DNA from 2 places in the Actinomadura geliboluensis genome. Region 2 is predicted to be linked to the other one. Evidence: riboswitches for the same ligand, from Rfam matches in the RefSeq annotation. Region 2 holds a riboswitch; the other holds the start of a gene.

Region 1 (9,342 bases), on a different contig from region 2:
GCGGCGGCCTCCTCCACGGGGATGCCCTCCGCTTCGGCGGCGTCCGCCAGCGCGGCCGTCAGCGCAGGGGACAGGTTCAGGTTCATGCGGCGAATGCTACGGAGGCGCCGCGCTCGGCTCGACGTGTTTTCAGGGGGTCAGCATTCGATGACGTTGACGGCCAGGCCGCCGCGTGAGGTCTCCTTGTATTTGTCGAGCATGTCGCGGCCGGTGTCGCGCATGGTCTTGATGGCCTTGTCGAGGGTGACGAAGTGGCGGCCGTCGCCGCGGAGGGAGATGCGGGCGGCGCTGATGGCCTTGATGGCGCCGACCGCGTTGCGTTCGATGCAGGGGACCTGGACGAGGCCGCCGACCGGGTCGCAGGTGAGGCCGAGGTTGTGCTCGATGCCGATCTCGGCGGCGTTCTCCACCTGCTCGGGGGTGCCGCCGAGGACCTCGGTGAGGCCGGCGGCGGCCATGGAGCAGGCGGAGCCGACCTCGCCCTGGCAGCCGACCTCGGCGCCGGAGATGGAGGCGTTCTGCTTGAACAGGACGCCGATCGCGCCGGCGGTCAGCAGGAAGCGGACGACGCCCTCGTCGTCGCTCGGGAGGAAGCGGTCGCAGTAGTGCAGGACGGCCGGGATGATGCCGGCGGCGCCGTTGGTCGGGGCGGTGACGATGCGGCCGCCGGCGGCGTTCTCCTCGTTGACGGCGAGGGCGAACAGGGTGACCCAGTCCATCGCGTGGAGGGGGTCGGCGGGCTTCTCGGTGGAGAGCTGGCGGTGCAGCTGGGGCGCGCGGCGGCGGACCTTCAGGCCGCCGGGGAGCAGGCCCTCGCGGGTGCAGCCGCGGGTGACGCAGTCCCGCATGACCTGCCACAGGTCGAGGAGGTCCGCGCGGATCTCGGCGGGGGTGCGGCCGAACGCCGTCTCGTTCTCCAGCATGAGCGCGGAGATCGACAGGCCCGTCTCGCGGCAGCGGTCGAGGAGTTCGGCGGCCGTGTCGAACGGGTGGGGGAGGACGGTGTCGTCCGGTTTGATGCGGTCGGCGCCGGTGGCGTTCTCGTCCAGGATGAAGCCGCCGCCGACGGAGTAGTAGACCTTCGTGCGCAGTTCGGCGCCGGTCTCGCCGAGGGCCGTGAAGCGCATGCCGTTCGGGTGGCCGGGGAGCGACTTCTTGCGCTCGAAGTGGAGGTGCTCGTTGACGACGAACGGGATGTCGTGGTCGCCGAAGAGGCGGAGGGCGCCGCGTTCGCGGATGGACGCCAGGCGCTCGTCCACGGTGTCGACGTCGACCAGTTCGGGCTTGTCGCCCTCCAGGCCGAGGATGACGGCCTTGTCGCTGCCGTGGCCCTTGCCGGTGAGACCGAGCGAGCCGTAGAGGACGACCTGGACGGACGCCGTCTTCTCCAGGAGCCCGTCGCGTTCCAGGCCGCGGGCGAAGCGGTGCGCGGCGGCCATGGGGCCGCCGGTGTGGGACGAGGACGGGCCGATACCGATCTTGAACAGGTCGAACACGCTGATGGCCATTGCTACCTCGTTGTAGCTGCGCCCCCTCCCGGGGGAGGGGGCGCGGAGACGTCACAGGTTCGGATACAGGGGGTGCTTCTCGGCGAGGGCCTTCACGCGTTCCGCGAGGGCGTCCTTGTCGAAGGACGGCTGCAGGGCCAGCGCGATGACGTCGGCGACCTCGGCGAAGTCCGCGGCGGTGAAGCCGCGGGTGGCGAGGGCCGGGGTGCCGATGCGCAGCCCGGAGGTGACCATCGGCGGGCGCGGGTCGTTCGGCACCGCGTTCCGGTTCACCGTGATGCCGATCTCGTGCAGCCGGTCCTCGGCGTCGCGGCCGGTGAGCTCGGAGTCGACCAGGTCGACCAGGACGAGGTGGACGTCCGTGCCGCCGGTCAGCACCTTCACGCCGGCCTTGGCGGAGTCCTCGGCGAGGAGGCGGTCGGCGAGCAGCTTCGCGCCCTCGACGGTGGCCGCCTGCCGGGCCTTGAACTCCTCCGACGCGGCGATCTTCAGCGCGACGGCCTTGGCGGCGATCACGTGCTCCAGCGGGCCGCCCTGCATGCCCGGGAACACCGCCGAGTTGATCTTCTTGCCGTACTCCTCGCGGGCGAGGATCAGCCCGCCGCGCGGGCCGCCGAGCGTCTTGTGCGTCGTCGTGGTGACGATGTCGGCGTGCGGGACGGGCGAGGGGTGCAGCCCCGCCGCGACGAGCCCCGCGAAGTGCGCCATGTCGACCATGAGCAGCGCGCCGACCGAGTCGGCGATCTTGCGGAACTCGGGGAAGTCGAGCTGCCGCGGGTACGCCGACCAGCCCGCGACGATCATCTTGGGCCGGTGCTCGGCGGCGAGGGCGGCGACCTCGTCCATGTCGACGAGGCCGTCCTCGGCGCGGACGTGGTACGGCACGACGTTCAGCGTCTTGCCGGAGTAGTTCAGCCGCATCCCGTGCGTGAGGTGGCCGCCGTGCGCGAGGTCCAGCCCGAGGATGGTGTCGCCGTGCTGGAGCAGCGCGAAGTACACGGCCGTGTTGGCCTGCGCCCCGCTGTGCGGCTGGACGTTCGCGTGCTCGGCGCCGAACAGCGCCTTGGCGCGGTCGATCGCGAGCTGCTCGGTGACGTCGACGAACTCGCAGCCGCCGTAGTAGCGGCGGCCGGGGTAGCCCTCGGCGTACTTGTTGGTCAGGACGGAGCCCTGCGCCTCCAGCACCGAGACCGGCGCGAAGTTCTCCGACGCGATCATCTCCAGCGTGGACTGCTGGCGCCGCAGCTCGGCGCCGACGGCCTCGGCGACCTCGGGGTCGGCGGCGGCCAGCGAATCGTGGAGGCTCATGACTCCTCGATCAGCTTCTCGTAGGAGGCGGAGTCGAGCAGGTCGCCGGGCTCGTCGCTGATCCGGACCTTGAAGATCCAGCCCTCGCCGTACGGGTCGTCGTTGATGACCTTCGGCTCGTCCACCACGGCGGAGTTGATCGCGGTGATCTCGCCGCTGACCGGAGAGTAGAGGTCGCTGACCGACTTGGTGGACTCGACCTCGCCGCACGGCTCGCCCGCCTCGACGGTGTCGCCCTCGGAGGGCTGCAGCTCGAGGTAGACGATCTCCCCGAGGGCGTCGGCGGCGTGCGCGGTGATGCCGACGGTGACGATCCCGTCCTCACCGCCGAGGCCGGACACCCACTCGTGCTCTTCGCTGTAGCGGAGCTGCTCCGGAACGCTCACGATCTCTCTCTTCTCTCAGGAACGCTTGTAGAAGGGCAGGGCCACCACGTCCACCGGCTCGGGCCGGCCGCGGACGTCCACGGCCAGTTCCGTCTCCTCGACGCCGCTGTCGAGGTAGGCCAGGGCGATCGGCTTGCCCAGTGTGGGGGAAGGGGCCCCGCTCGTCACGACGCCGCACGGCGTGCCGCCGGACGTGACGACCTGGTACCCCTTCCGTGGCGCGCGACGCCCGCGCGCGACCAGTCCCACGAGCCTACGGCCCGGCGGCGTCGCGGCCTGCGCCGCCAGGGTGGTCTTGCCCACGAAATCGACGGTCTTGTCCAGCTTCACGACCCGGCCGAGGCCCGCCTCGAACGGCGTCGTCTCGGCGGTCAGCTCGTTGCCGTACAGCGGCATGCCCGCTTCGAGGCGCAGCGAGTCGCGCGCGGCGAGGCCCGCCGGGACGACCCCGTCGACCGCGGCGAGCGCCCGCCACAGCGCGACGGCGTCGGCGGCGTCCACGAACAGCTCGAAGCCGTCCTCGCCGGTGTAGCCGGTGCGGGCGATCAGCGCGTCCACGCCCGCGACGCGTCCGGCGAGGATCGCGTAGTACTTGAGGTCGCCCACGGGCGCGTCGGTGAACTCTTCGAGAATTCCCTGTGAGCGCGGACCCTGGAGGGCGACCAGCGCGTACGCGGCGGAGCGGTCGTCGACGGCCGCCTCGAAGCCGGTGGCGCGCTCGGCCAGCGCGTCCCGCACGACGTCGGAATTGGCCGCGTTCGCCACGACCATCCACGTCTCGTCGGCGAGCCGGTAGACGATCAGGTCGTCGAGGACGCCGCCGTCCGGCGCGCAGATCATCGTGTAGCGGGCCTTGCCGACCGGCATCGTCGACAGGTTCCCGACCAGCGCGTAGTCGAGCGCGGCGCCCGCGTCCGGCCCGGAGAGGAAGATCTCCCCCATGTGCGACAGGTCGAACAGGCCGGCCCCGGTGCGGACGGCCTGGTGCTCGGCGGTCTCGCTCTTGTAGCGCAGCGGCATCAGGTAGCCGGCGAAGTCGACGAGGTTCGCGCCGAGGTCGCGGTGGACGTCGTGCAGCGGAGTGGTCTTCGGATCGGCGGACATGGGTTCGGCTCCTTCGTCACGGGCGCGCGTGGTCCATCGTCCCACTCGCGCACCGGGCGTTTCGGTGCCTCCCCCTCTGTCATCGGCGCCTGAGAGCTTCACCCGCCGGCGGGCGGCGGGTTTTCACCTTCGGCGGGGGACCGGGTCCCCGCTTTCCAGAGGTCGCCTTGCCCGTGCGGTCCGTGGGCCTGAGAGGTTCCGGGGAGGATTTGCTCCTTCGGCGTCCCACACCGGCTGCGTGGGACTCTCCCGCACGGGGTCAACGGCTTTCCGCCAAATCTAGCAGCGGCCCCGCCCGGCGACCACCCGCCGGCCGCCCGCCCTCAGCCGGTGGGCGGCGGGGACGCCGACATCGACTTCACGCAGGTCCGCAGCGCCGCCTTGATCTTCTCCAGGTCCTTCTTCGCGGGGGTGGACGTCGGGTTCGGAGACGGCAGTTCGACCCCCTGCTCGTGCATGCAGTCGTTGAACGCCTGGGTCGCCTGGGACACCCCCGGCGGGACGGGCGCGGCCGTCGTGCCGGGCTTGCCGGTCGCCGTCCCGGACGGCGCCGAGGCCGGTGCCGAGGCCGCCGGGGTGGGCGGCGCCGACGCCCGCGCGTCCCCGCCGCCGTCGTCGGAGCCCCCGCACCCGCTGAGCGCCAGACCCAGCGCCAGCACCGCTACAAGACCGCGCTTCAAGGTGACAACCTCCATGGACCGGGGTGAGACCGCTCATAATGCGCGCGTTCGCCGCCCCGCCGCTATCACGGCGCATGCCAATGACGCCGCCGCGACTTAGCACCTCTCCTCAAATCCGCCCGGCCCGAGCGCTCCTCTCGCTGCACCGGTTCCTTGATTGACTTAAACCGGGACAGGACGGGTCGCGTACTCTGAGTTGGTCGTTGGAGATCACCCGCGGTGGGCGCGGGGGGACGAGCTGAGGGGCATGCCGGATGGTCTACCTGGCGGGGATGCTGATCCTGTTCTTCGGCCTGCTCGTGTCCATCGCGCTGCACGAACTCGGGCACTTCTCGTTCGCCAAGCTGTTCAAGGTGCGGACCACCCAGTTCATGGTCGGTTTCGGCCCGACGATGTGGTCCAAGCGCAAGGGCGAGACCGAGTACGGGGTGAAGTGGATCCCGCTCGGCGGCTACATCCGCATGATCGGGATGCTGCCGCCGCGCAAGGGCGACGCCCCCGGGCAGGTGCGGCAGGTCAGCACCGGGCCGTGGCAGGGCCTCATCGAGTCGGCGCGCGGCGCCGCCCTGGAGGAGATCCGCCCCGGCGACGAGGACCGCGTGTTCTACGCCAAGAAGTGGTGGCAGAAGCTGCTCATCATGTTCGGCGGGCCCGCGATGAACCTGCTGCTGTCGGTGATGTTCTTCGCGATCCTGCTGATGGGCATCGGCACCATGCGGGCGCAGCCGGTGATCGGCGAGGTCCTCGAATGCATGGTGCCCGCCAGCCAGTCGCAGACGACGGAATGCCCGAAGAACGCCGCCCCGACCCCGGCCGCGCAGGCGGGGCTCAAGCCCGGTGACAAGATCGTCGCGTTCGGCGGCAAGAAGATCGACGACTACGAGAAGCTGCGGGTGCTGATCCGCGACAACGGCGGCAGGACCGTCCCGATGACCGTCGAGCGGGACGGGCGGGACGTCCAGTTGAGCGTGCCGGTCACCCGCAACCAGATGTACGACCTGAAGGACCAGGACAAGATCGTCAACGTCGGGTTCCTCGGCATCACCCCGACCAGCGCGATCGAGCGGCAGGGCCCCGGCGCGGTCGCGAGCACGATGGTCGACCTGACCAGCCGCACCACCGGCGCGCTGGTGCGGATGCCGCAGAAGATGGTCGGCGTCTGGAACGCCGCCTTCGGCGACGAGAAGCGCGACCCGAACGGCCCGGTCGGCGTCGTCGGCGTCAGCCGGATCGGCGGCGAGGTCGCCGCCTCCAGCGACTACACCAACGCGGAGAAGGTGTCCTTCTTCGTGATGCTGCTCGGCTCGCTGAACCTCGCGGTCGGGCTGTTCAACCTCGTCCCGCTGCTGCCGCTGGACGGCGGCCACATCGCCGGCGCGCTGCTGGAGGCGGTGAAGAAGGCGTTCGCGAAGGTCTTCCGCCGCCCCGACCCCGGCTACGTGGACGTCGCCAAGGCGCTGCCGGTGACGTACGTGATGGCCGTCGTGCTGATCGTCATGGGCGGCCTGCTGATCTACGCCGACCTGGTGAACCCCGTCACCGTCACGGGATAGCGGGCAGCTCGCCGGTCTTCAGGAACGCGTCCAGCGCGGCCAGGTAGGGCGCTATGTCGAGGCCCTGCCCGGCGAGCCACGCGTCGGACCCGTAGGTGCCCGCGTAGCGCTCGCCGCCGTCGCAGATCAGCGTGACGACGCTGCCGCGCTCGCCGCGCGCCCGCATCTGCGCGATCAGCTCCGCCGCGCCCCACATGTTCGTGCCGGTCGAGCCGCCGACGCTGCGGCCGCTGACCTCGGCCGTCCAGCGCATCGCCGCGACGGACGCCGCGTCCGGCACCTGGATCATCCGGTCGATGACGGTCGGCAGGAACGAGGGCTCGACGCGCGGCCGGCCGATGCCCTCGATCCGCGAGCCCGCCGCCGTCCGCTCCGGGTCGCCGTCGGCGTACGAGCCGTGGAACGCCGAGCCCTCCGGGTCGACGACCGCGAGCCGCGTCTGGAACATCCGGTACCGGGCGTACCGGCCGATCGTCGCGGACGTCCCGCCGGTGCCCGCGCCGACCACGACCCAGGACGGCTCCGGGAACCGCTCCAGCCGCATCTGCTCGAAGATCGACTCGGCGATGTTGTTGTTGCCGCGCCAGTCCGTCGCGCGCTCGGCGTAGGTGAACTGGTCCATGAAGTGGCCGTTGCACTCGGCCGCGAGCCGCCGCGACTCGTCGTAGATCGAGGACGGGTCGTCCACCAGATGGCAGCGGCCGCCCTGGAACTCGATCAGCTGGATCTTCTCCGGGCTGGTCGAGGCGGGCATCACCGCGATGAACGGCAGGCCGAGCAGCCGCGCGAAGTACGCCTCCGACACCGCCGTGGACCCGCTGGACGCCTCGATGATCGTCGTGTCCTGCCGGATCCAGCCGTTCGCGAGCCCGTACAGGAACAGCGACCGGGCGAGCCGGTGTTTCAGCGAACCGGTCGGGTGGACGGACTCGTCCTTCAGGTAGAGGTCGATGCCCCACTCCGGCGGCAGCGGGAACACGTGCAGGTGCGTGTCGGCGCTGCGGTTGGCGTCGGCGTCGACGAGCCGGATCGCCTCGGCGATCCACGCCCGGTATCCGGGATCGCAGCGGTCCACGGTGCGGCTCACGGCGGCCTTCCCCTCGATCGTCGCTGATCGGCCGGGTCCCACGATATCCGTGCATGTCGCGGGTGCATGATGGAGGCAGCGGGGGGCAGATGATCGAGATGTTCGACGAGCGGATCACGGCGGCCGGGCGGCTGCCGCTGTTCGGCTTCTTCGTCGCGTTCCTCGTCACGTTCGTGCTGACGCGGGTCAACGTGCGGCTCATCCGCGCGGACGTGCGCTGGTGGTTCCGCAACGTGACCGCGGGCGACCTGCACATCCACCACGTCGTGTTCGGCGTGGTGCTGATGCTGGCGGGCGGCGTGGGGAGCCTCGCCGTCCCGGACGCCTACACCGGCCTCAACGTGGCGGCCGCCGTCGTGTTCGGCATGGGCTCCGCCCTCGTGCTGGACGAGTTCGCGCTGATCCTGCACCTCAGCGACGTGTACTGGACGGAGAAGGGCCGCGCGTCCGTCGACGCGGTGTTCGTCGCGATCGCGGTGACGGGCCTGCTGCTGCTCGGCATCCGCCCGCTGGGCTACGAGGGCATCGCGCCCGACCCCGGCACCGGCATCCTCACCCGCGTCTACGTCGCGTCCCTGGTCGTGAACCTGGTGTTCGCGGTGATCACCCTGCTCAAGGGCAAGATCTGGACGGGCCTCATCGGCCTGTTCATGCCCGCCCTGCTGATCGTCGGCGCGATCCGGGTGGCGCGGCCCGGCTCGCCGTGGGCACGCTGGCGGTACGCCCCCGACTCGCGCCGCCACCAGCGGGCCGTCCGGCGGGAGCGGCAGTTCCGCCGCCCGCTGATCCGCGGCAAGATCTGGGTGCAGGAGTTCATCGCGGGACGGCACGACCTCCTCCCGCCGGAGCTGCTGCAGCGCGGCGCCGACGCCGCCGAGCGCGCCCGGCTGCGCCGCCTCGAACGGGCGGAGCGCCGCGCCGCCGCCCGCGCCCAGCGCAAGGCCAGGGCCCGCGCGGACCGCCGGGCCGAGCGCCGTGCCGCCCGCCGCGCGGCCCGCGGCGTCCGCCGCCAGTTCGCCGCGCGCGGCGGGGCCGCCGCCCGCCGCGAGACGACCCGCACCCTGCCGCGCGTCCGCGGCCGCGCCGCGTCGCGCATGCGCGCCCGCGCCGCGGCCCGCCGCGTCCGCCGCCCCCGCGACGACTTCGCGGGCGGCCTGCGCCCCGGCGGCCGCGTCCCTTCGCCGCCCCCGGAGGAACCCGCCGCCCCGACCCCGGGAAAGCGCGACGCCTAGTCCATGACGGGGGCGACGGCGCGCACGGTCTCGATCGTGTCGGCCTCGGCGGCGGTCTTGTCGGGCCGGTACCGCAGCACCCGCGCGAACCGCAGTGCGATGCCGCCCGGGTAGCGCGGGCTGTGCTGGACGCCGTCGAACGCGATCTCCACGACCAGCTCGGGCCGGACGTGCACGACCCAGTCGTCCTCGCGCACGGCCAGCTCGCGGAGCTTCTTCGTCTGCCAGGCGAGCAGCTCGTCGGTGAGCCCCTTGAACGTCTTCCCGAGCATGACGAACCCGCCCGTCTCGGGGTCGCGCGCGCCCAGGTGCAGGTTCGACAGCAGCCCCTGCCGCCGCCCGTGCCCCCACTCCACGGCCAGCACCACGAGGTCGAGCGTGTGCCGGGGCTTCACCTTGATCCACCCGGCCCCGCGCCGCCCGGCCGTGTACGGCGTGTCGAGCGACTTGATCACGACCCCCTCATGCCCCCGCGCCACGGCCT
Region 2 (9,342 bases):
ACGCCGAACGGGTCGCGGTCGCCGTTGACGACGAGGACCTCGACGCCGGCCGCGCGCAACTCCCCCACCCGCGTCTTCTCCGGCTTGCCGGGCGGGTGGAGCGGGAACGCCAGCGCCACCACCCCGGCCGCGCCGGCCGCCGTCGCCGTCCGGCACGCCACCCGCGCGCCGTTGCTGCGGCCGCCCTGCACGAGCGGGACGCCCGCGAACCGCTCCCGCAGCGGCCCGACGATCTCCAGCCACGCCTCGTCCTGCCTGGCCGGCGCGCCGGGCGCCCGGCGGCCCGCGAAACGGAACGGCTGCGTCACCCGCGCGACGGCGCCGCCGAGCCCGAGCGCGGCCTCGCGGACGGCGAGCAGGTCGGGGGCGTCCACGCTCCCGTTGGACCCGTGCGTCAGGACCAGCAGGAACGCGGCGTCCCGCACCTCGTCCAGCACCACCTCGGCGGGCCCGTGCGCCGTCGTGACCTCCATGCGACCACCGTAACGGCCGCGCCAGATGATCTCTGCGGCAGACTGGGCGCATGGAGAAGATGACAGACGGCGAGTGGCGCGCGTTCGTGAGCGAGGGCACCCGCACCGGCAAGGCCGGCGTCATCCGCAAGGACGGGACGCCGCACGTCACACCGATCTGGTTCGTCCTCGACGGGGACGACCTGCTGTTCAACACGAGCCGGCACAGCGTCAAGGGCCGCGCCCTGGCCCGCGACCCGCGCCTGTCGGTCTGCGTGGACGACCAGACCCCGCCGTTCTCGTACGTGCAGATCCAGGCGGAGGCCGCCCTGATCGAGGACCTGGACGAGATGCGGCACTGGGCCACGCTCATCGGCGGCCGCTACATGGGCGCCGAGCGCGGCGCCGAGTTCGGGGCGCGCAACGCCGTCCCCACGGAGTACCTCGTCCGCGCCCGCATCACCAAGGTGGTCGCGGAGCGCGCCATCGCGGACTAGCCGCCCGGCCCGCTCCCCCGGCTAGCCGTCCGGCCACTCCGGGACGGGCGCGCCCGTCGCCAGGCGCAGCCGCTCGGCGAAGCTCTCGTGCAGCAGCGGACCCCACGGGTAGCCGTCGGGGACGCGGACCGCCCCGCCGAGCACCGCGTGCGCCTCGTCGCCCCGCCGCTCGGCGTACCGGACGGCCAGCAGCGCGTACATGTGGTCGAGGGCGCCGAACGCCTCCCCGGCGAGCGCCGGGAGCGTGCCCTCCGACACGGCCTGCTCGACGACCGGCTCCCACCACAGGTCGGCGTCGCCGTCGTCCTCGCCGAAGTCGCGGCGCAGCCTGGCCCGCACCTGCGGCGCGGTGCCCGGTTCGGCGAGCCCGCGCCGCCACACCTCCCCGGCCTCGCCGCCGCGCCCGCGCAGCGGCAGCGTCCGCGCCAGCAGCTCGGTGGCCAGCGGCCCGGTCTCCGGGTCGGCGGGCTCCGCCGCCAGCGCCGCGCCGAACGCGCCGATCGCCTGGTCGAGGTAGGAGATGCCGAGCGCGACGGCGAGCCGCGCGTAGGCGTACGGGGCGGCGTCGCGGTCGATCAGCCGCAGCCCGGCGGCCAGCGTCTTCTGCGCCCGCGCCGGGTCGCCGCGCTCGAGCAGCCGCTGCGCGAGGTCGTGCGCGGCGAGCGGCCCGTACTCGGCGTCGCCGGTCGCGACCGCGGCCTCCCAGTGCTCGCGCGCGGCGTCGAAGTCGCCGCCGTCGTCGGCGATCCGGGCCAGCGCCAGGTGCGCGGGCGGCAGGTAGGCGGGGTTGCCGAAGCCGACCACGGCGCGCCAGGCGGGCGCGGCCCGCTCCGGCTCGCCGGCCCGCTCGTGGGTGAGCGCCAGGTGGTAGGCGGCGCGCGGCCCGTACTCGGGGTCGCCGGTGGCGATCGCGACGCCGTCGGCCTCCCGGGCCCGCTCCACCTCGCCGGCGTCGTCGAGGACGACGGCGAGGCCGAGCGCGGCCCGCGCCCGCACCGGCGTCTCGCCCATGGCGAGCACCTTCTCGAACAGCAGCGCCGCCTGCCCGGCGGCGCCGCCCTCGGCGAGGCCGCGGGCCTCGTCGCACATCCGCGCCGGGTCGGCCGTCTCGTCCGGCAACTCGCTCATCGGCCCCTGCCCTCTGGGGTTCGTGGAAGTCCGCACAGAGACTAGCGACCCGGCGCCCCCGCGTCCCGCGACGACACCCCGAAACCCCCACCAAGATCACATATCCGTCCCGGCGGGGGCCCGGTCCCCGGCCCTCAGTCCTCGAACGCCTCGGGGGGCGGGCAGGAGCAGACGAGGTTGCGGTCGCCGTAGGCCTGGTCGATGCGGCGGACGGGCGGCCAGTACTTGCCCTCCCGCACCGACGGGACGGGGTAGGCGGCCTCCTCGCGGGTGTAGGCGTGCTTCCAGTCGTCGGAGACGAGGGAGGCGGCGGTGTGCGGGGCGTTCTTCAGCGGGTTGTCCTCGCGGTCGTAGCCGCCGTCGGCGACCCGCTGGATCTCCCGGCGGATCTCGATCATCGCGTCGCAGAACCGGTCGAGCTCGGCGAGGTCCTCGGACTCGGTCGGCTCGATCATCAGGGTGCCGGCGACGGGGAACGACAGGGTCGGGGCGTGGAAGCCGTAGTCGATCAGCCGCTTGGCGACGTCCTCGGCGGTGATCCCCGTCTCCTTGGTGATCTTGCGGAGGTCGGCGATGCACTCGTGCGCGACGAGCCCGTTGCGGCCGGTGTAGAGGATCGGGTAGTGCGGGGCGAGCCGCGCGGCGAGGTAGTTCGCGCTGATGATCGCGCCCTCGGTCGCGGCGCGCAGCCCGTCCGGGCCCATCATCGCGATGTAGGCCCAGGAGATCGGCAGGATGCCCGCCGAGCCCCACGGAGCCGCGGAGATCGGGCCGACCCCCGTGTCCGGCCCGGCCTCCGCGCGCAGCGGGTGGTTCGGCAGGAACGGGGCGAGGTGCGCGCGGACGCCGACCGGGCCGACGCCCGGACCGCCGCCGCCGTGCGGGATGCAGAACGTCTTGTGCAGGTTCAGGTGGGAGACGTCCGAGCCGAACTCGCCGGGGCGGGCGAGGCCGACGAGGGCGTTGAGGTTGGCGCCGTCGACGTAGACCTGGCCGCCCGCCGCGTGCACGGCCGCGCACACGTCGGTGATCGTCTCCTCGAAGACGCCGTGCGTGGACGGGTACGTCACCATGATCGCGGCGAGCTGCCCGCCGTGCCGCTCGATCTTGGCGTGCAGGTCGTCCAGCGCGATGTTGCCGCCCTCGTCGCACTTGACGACGACGACGCGCATCCCCGCCATGACCGCGCTGGCGGCGTTGGTGCCGTGCGCGGACGACGGGATCAGGCAGACGTCGCGGTGCTCCTCGCCGCGGGACGCGTGGTAGCCGCGGATCGCCAGAAGGCCCGCCAGCTCGCCCTGGGAGCCGGCGTTCGGCTGCACCGACACCTTCGCGTACCCGGTGATCTCGGCGAGGGCGTCCTCCAGCTCGCCGATCAGCTCCAGGTGGCCGGCGGCCTGGTCGACCGGCGCGAACGGATGGATGTCGGCGAACTCCGGCCAGGTGATCGGCTCCATCTCGGCGGTCGCGTTCAGCTTCATCGTGCAGGAGCCGAGCGGGATCATCGAGCGGTCGAGCGCGATGTCCTTGTCCTGGAGGCGGCGCAGGTAGCGCAGCATCGCGGTCTCGGAGCGGTGCGCGTGGAACACCGGGTGGGTCAGGTAGGGGCTCTCCCGGCGCAGCGCGTCCGGGATCGCCTCGGCGGCGTCGCCGGCGGGCGCGGCGCCGAACGCCTCCAGCACGGCGGTGACGTGCTCGGGCAGCGTCGTCTCGTCGCAGGCGATCCCGACGCGGTCGGGGCCGTCCGGGCGCAGGTTGACGCCGCGCTCGCGGGCGGCGGCGACGACCTCGGCGGCCCGGCCCGGCACGCGGGCGAGGACGGTGTCGAAGAAGGCGCCGTGCACGACCTCGACGCCGGCGGCCCGCAGCCCCGCGGCGATCTCGGCGGCCCGGCGGTGGGCGCGCTGCGCGATCGCGGCCAGCCCCTCGGGGCCGTGGTACACCGCGTACATGCTCGCCATCACGGCCAGGAGGACCTGCGCGGTGCAGATGTTGCTGGTGGCCTTCTCCCGGCGGATGTGCTGCTCGCGCGTCTGCAGCGCCAGCCGGTAGGCGAGGGCGCCGTCCGCGTCGACGGACACGCCGACGAGGCGTCCGGGCAGCTGCCGCTGGAGGCCCTCGCCGACCGCCATGTAGCCGGCGTGCGGCCCGCCGAAACCGTAGGGGACGCCGAACCGCTGCGCCGACCCGACCGCGATGTCGGCGCCCGACTCCCCCGGCGGGCGCAGCAGCGTCAGCGCGAGCAGGTCGGCGGCCACGACGGCCTTGGCGCCGCGCTCGTGCGCCTGCGCGATCACCGGCTCCAGGTCGCGGACGGCGCCGGACGCGCCCGGGTACTGCAGCAGCACGCCGAAGAAGTCGCCGTCCGGGAGGCCCTCGGACAGGTCGGCGGTCACCACCTCGATGCCGAGCGGGACGGCGCGCGTCCGGACGACCTCGATCGTCTGCGGAAGCGCGTCCGCGTCGACGAGGAACGTCCCCGGGTCCTTGCGCCTGGACGCGCGGTGCGCGAGCGCCATCGCCTCGGCGGCGGCGGTGCCCTCGTCCAGCATGGAGGCGTTGGCGACGGGCAGGCCGGTCAGGTCGGCGACCACCGTCTGGAAGTTCAGCAGCGCCTCCAGCCGCCCCTGGGAGATCTCCGGCTGGTACGGCGTGTAGGCGGTGTACCAGCCCGGGTTCTCCAGGACGTTGCGCAGGATCACGCCCGGGACCGTCGTCCCGTGGTAGCCGAGCCCGATCATGGAGGTCAGCACGGTGTTGCGGGACGCCAGCTCGCGGAGCCGGGCCAGCGCGGCGGGCTCGCTCAGCGCGGGCGGCAGGTCCAGCGGGCGGGAGGTGCGGATCGCGGCGGGGACCGCGGCGTCGATCAGCGCCTCGGCGCCGGAGTAGCCGATCGCGGCGAGCATCCGGTCGCGGTCGGCCGGGCCGGGGCCGATGTGCCGGTCGGCGAACGCGGTGCGGGCGTGCTGCGGCGAAGCCACGGGGGCGAAGAACTGCGCGGTCATGGAGAGCCTCCTGGCTGCTGCGGTCGCTCAGGGCCACCGCCGGCGCGCGGGCCGGCGGCCGGTCTCCCCCTCTGTCATCGGCACCTGAGAGCTTCACCCGCGCGGCGGGGTTTCCCCTTCGGTGAGCCGCGTTCCCCGCGCGCGGGGAACGACGCCTGCTTTCCAGAGGTGCCTCGCCCGAGCGGTCCTTTTGCCTGAGAGGTTCCGGGGAGGTTGCCCCTTCGGCGCCCCGCGCTGGCGGCGCGGGGGCTCTCCCGCCCAGGGTCGACGGCATGTCCTGACCGAACCCTACCCAAAGACCGGTCCCGGCCGCCGCCGCGGCCCCGGCGGGACGGGGTCACCCCGCCGCGGACACGGAGGGCGTCCCCCGGTGCCGGACCGGTACCGGCCGGTACGATGTGCTGATTCACCTGGGACAAGACGGACCTCGGGCCACGGGGGCGGAGATGGGGCTGCGGGGTGCACGCGCGACCGGCCGGGAGGCGTCCCGGCGCTCGACGGCGCGCCGCCGGTTCTGGGACGCTGATCACGATGACGGACGGCCCGGGCGGTAGCGGCGTGACGCAGACCCACGACGGCGCGGTGCGCGCGGCGCGCGGCGCGCCCGCCGGGGCGCCGGTCGACGAGCCCGCCCTGCCGGACCGGATCCGCCGGCCCACCGACGCGATCAGGTTCGCGGCGTCGCTGGCCGGGCTGGCGGCGGTGATGCTGCTGGTGTCGATCGCGCAGCAGACCACGCACGGCCTGCAGACCGACATCGCCGAGGGCACCGCGCACGCGCCCCGGCTGCTGCTGACGCTCGCGACGCTGGTGTCCAGCTTCGGGGTGCTGGCGGTGCCGGTCGCGTTCGCGGTGGAGCGGCTGTTCCACAAGGACGGGACGCGCGTCGCGATCGCGCTGCTGGCCGCCGTGATCGCCTTCGGGATCACCGTGGGGCTGGACGACCTGGTGGTGCGGGCCGCCCCCGGCGGCGTGCTGGACTCGCTGATCTGGGGCGGCACCGAGACCGCGCCCGTGCACACCGACATCGCCCCCGTGATCGCGTTCGCCACCGCCGTCGGGATGGCGGGGCGCACCCGGTGGCAGGCGGCGACCTGGATCATGATCGGGCTGGCGGCGCTGACCGGGCTCACCGCGTCGTACGCGTCCGTCGCCGCCCTCGCGGCCACCTACTTCCTCGGCCGCGCCATCGGCCACGGCACCCTGTACGCCGTCGGCACGCCGAACCCGCGGCCGTCCGGGACGGCGGTGGTCGCGGCGCTGGAGCGGCTCGGGATGCGGCCGGAGCGGGGCGCGCGGCTGGACGAGCCCGCCGACGACACCGAGGACGGCCGCCGCTACGGCGTCGTCCTCGGCCCGTCCGCCGCCGGCGGGTACGGCGCCCGGGTGCCCGCGGGGCGCGGCGCGCACGGCGACTGGGACCTGGAGGTCCGCGTCCTGGACCGGGACCAGCAGACCGCCGGCCTGCTGTACCGGATCTGGCGGCTGCTGCGGCTGCGCGCCGCGACCAGCGGGCGGACGCTGCGGTCGCTGCGCCGGTCCCTGGAGCAGGAGTCGCTGATGGCGTACGCGGTCGACGCGGCGGGCGTGCGGACCCCGCGGCTGGCCGGCACCTGCGAGGTCGGCACGGAGGCGGCGCTGCTGGCCTACGAGCACGTGCCGGGCCGGCGGCTCGGCGACGTGCCGGACGGCGAGGTCACCGACGAGCTGCTGACCGACGTCTGGCGGCAGTTCCGGGCGCTGCAGGGCGGCCGGCTCGCGCACCGGCGGCTGGAGGACCGGGCGCTGCTGATCGGCGAGGACGGCCTCGCCTACGTCACCGACCTGCGGGCCGGGGAGACCGCCGCGGGCGACCTGGTGCTGCGCCTCGACCTGGCGCAGCTCCTCACGACCCTCGCGCTGCGGGCCGGCCCCGAGCGGGCCGTGCGGACCGCCGCGTCCGTGCTCGGCGAGGAGGCCCTCGGCGGGGCGGTGCCGCTGCTGCAGCGGGTGGCGCTGTCCCGCGCCACCCGCGCCGCGCTGGGGCGCGACCGGGAGCTGCTCACCCGCATCCGGGAGCAGATCGTCCGGCTGAAGCCGGAGACCGAGGCGGCCCCGGCCCGGCTGGAGCGGTTCCGGCCGAGGACGATCTTCAGCGTGGTGGCGCTGTCGATCGCCGCCTACATCGTCATCCCGCAGGTGACCAGCCTGGACGTCGGGTACCTGGCGGCCACGGCGAGCTGGCACTGGGTCGCCGCGGCCCTCGGCGCGGCGGCGCTGACCTACGTCGGGGCGGCGCTCATGCTGATGGGGTTCGTCCCGGAGCGGCTGCCGCTGGGCCGGACGGTGCTGGTGCAGCTCGCCGCGTCGTTCGTGAAGCTGGTCGCGCCGGCGGCCGTCGGCGGCGTCGCGGTCAACACCCGCTACCTGCAGCGCTCGGGGGTGCGGCCGGCCCTGGCCGTCGCGAGCGTCGGCGCGTCGCAGCTCGTCGGGCTGGTCACGCACATCCTGCTGCTGGTGCTGTTCGGGTTCATCACCGGCTCGACGGCGAAGGCCACGCAGGACCTGGCGCCGTCCCGCACCATCGTGATCGCGGTGCTGGCGCTGGGCCTGGTCGCCGGGCTGGCGCTGACGGTCCCGCGCGTCCGCCGGGTGGTGGCCTCGCGGCTGCGGAGCATGTTCTCCGGCGTGGTGCCCCGCCTAGTGGACGTCCTGCAGTCCCCGACGAAGCTGTTCACCGGGATCGGCGGCAGCCTGCTGCTGACGCTGGCGTTCGTCCTGTGCCTGGACGCGTCGATCCGCTCGTTCGGCGGGTCGCTGCCCTGGACGACGGTGGTGCTGGTGTTCCTCACCGCGAACGCGGTCGGGTCCGCGGCGCCGACGCCGGGCGGTCTGGGGGCCGTCGAGGGCGCCCTCACCCTGGCGCTGACGATCTCCGGGCTGTCCGCGGAGACCGCGACGTCCGCGGTGCTGCTCTACCGGCTCTTCACGCTGTGGCTGCCCGTGCTGCCGGGCTGGGGGGCGTTCGCCTTCCTCCAGCGCAAGGAGGCGCTCTGAGCGTCAGCCGGTCCGGCGCGCGCGGCGCCGGTTGGCGAGCTCATCGTGGGGGTGCTCGATAGGGTCCGCGGCGGCGCGTTCGCCGGGGAGCTGCGCGAGGCTCCCCTCCACCTCCTGCCACACCCGGCCCAGCGCTATGCCGAACACGCCCTGCCCGCCCTGCAGCAGGTCGACGACCTCGTCAGCGGACGTGCACTCGTAGACGCTGACGCCGTCGCTCATCAACGTGATCTGCGCGAGGTCCTGGACGCCGCGGTCCCGCAGGTGGGTCACGGCCGTCCGGATCTGCTGCAGCGACACGCCCGTGTCCAGCAGCCGCTTCACGACCTTCAGCACGAGGATGTCGCGGAAGCTGTACAGCCGCTGGCTGCCCGATCCCTGCGCCGCGCGCACGCTCGGTTCCACGAGTTTCGTGCGCGCCCAGTAGTCGAGCTGCCGGTAGGTGATCCCCGCCGCGGCGCACGCCGTCGGGCCCCGGTAGCCGACATCCTCCGGCGGCGCGGACACCTGCGTGTCGAAGAGCAGCCCCTGCTCTCCGGCACGGCGGGACGCCACGTGCCTGTCGGGGGTCGCCTTGCCCTCGCCGCTGCTCACCGCCACGCGGACCTCCGGCTTCTATCATCCCGTGGCGGTTCGTCAAGGGGGTTTGACGAATTACACCACGGGTGTTCCACCAGCACGGTAGGTGCCGGTCAGGGTGTGGTCAACGTTCATCGTCGGCGCGTCGCATGCCCGGATGAACCGGCTTCACGTGGGCAAACTGCGCACCTCCGCCACCCACCGACTCCTACCCCGAAGCACGGCCCCCAAAAACCGCCAGGTCCAGGACGATGCGGCATTTATCACTGCCCTTCACCACACCTACCCACCCCGCACCAAGCCCCCGTCCGCCCCGCCCCACGAACCACCAAACAGTCACGCACAGTAATCGAGTCGCCTCTCAGGAAACCTCCCTGACCACCACAAACCCACCAGCTCCCCGTCCGACCACATTCCCCTCACCAACCCGCCCAACGCCCATCCCCCACAAGCAACACCCGCAGCACCCACGTGACCAACACCACACGACGCCACTCCCAGAACCGCAGCAGAAATTTCTCGGCAGCGAGCCCACCCCACACCCCCGCAGAAAGACCCCAGGGGCCCTCCCCGGCGCCGGACACAACGACGGAGTCTGACGAACGAGACCTACCCCCGCCACACCCCGCCCTAGTCATGGGCGAA

The links. Region 2 has a riboswitch for glycine ahead of gcvP (aminomethyl-transferring glycine dehydrogenase). Riboswitches for the same ligand answer to the same signal wherever they lie in the genome.
Region 1: linked by a shared signal. The riboswitch ahead of gcvT (glycine cleavage system aminomethyltransferase GcvT) and the one ahead of gcvP (aminomethyl-transferring glycine dehydrogenase) in region 2 are both predicted to bind glycine.

The regions. Positions count from the first base shown of each region.
Region 1 is NZ_JBICUA010000004.1:214,098-223,439, reverse strand. Features, by position in the region: gene ACGFI1_RS15325 (hypothetical protein) at 1-86, opposite strand, end outside; gene ACGFI1_RS15320 (L-serine ammonia-lyase) at 138-1,508, opposite strand; gene ACGFI1_RS15315 (serine hydroxymethyltransferase) at 1,560-2,816, opposite strand; gene gcvH (glycine cleavage system protein GcvH) at 2,813-3,202, opposite strand; gene gcvT (glycine cleavage system aminomethyltransferase GcvT) at 3,218-4,306, opposite strand; glycine riboswitch at 4,380-4,468, opposite strand; glycine riboswitch at 4,473-4,568, opposite strand; gene ACGFI1_RS15300 (hypothetical protein) at 4,630-5,001, opposite strand; gene ACGFI1_RS15295 (M50 family metallopeptidase) at 5,241-6,539, shown strand; gene ACGFI1_RS15290 (PLP-dependent cysteine synthase family protein) at 6,529-7,626, opposite strand; gene ACGFI1_RS15285 (hypothetical protein) at 7,716-8,858, shown strand; gene ACGFI1_RS15280 (ATP-dependent DNA ligase) at 8,855-9,342, opposite strand, start outside.
Region 2 is NZ_JBICUA010000012.1:328,989-338,330, reverse strand. Features, by position in the region: gene ACGFI1_RS34955 (alpha/beta hydrolase family protein) at 1-473, opposite strand, end outside; gene ACGFI1_RS34950 (PPOX class F420-dependent oxidoreductase) at 524-949, shown strand; gene ACGFI1_RS34945 (tetratricopeptide repeat protein) at 971-2,077, opposite strand; gene gcvP (aminomethyl-transferring glycine dehydrogenase) at 2,212-5,082, opposite strand; glycine riboswitch at 5,144-5,254, opposite strand; glycine riboswitch at 5,255-5,349, opposite strand; gene ACGFI1_RS34935 (lysylphosphatidylglycerol synthase transmembrane domain-containing protein) at 5,614-8,118, shown strand; gene ACGFI1_RS34930 (MerR family transcriptional regulator) at 8,122-8,718, opposite strand.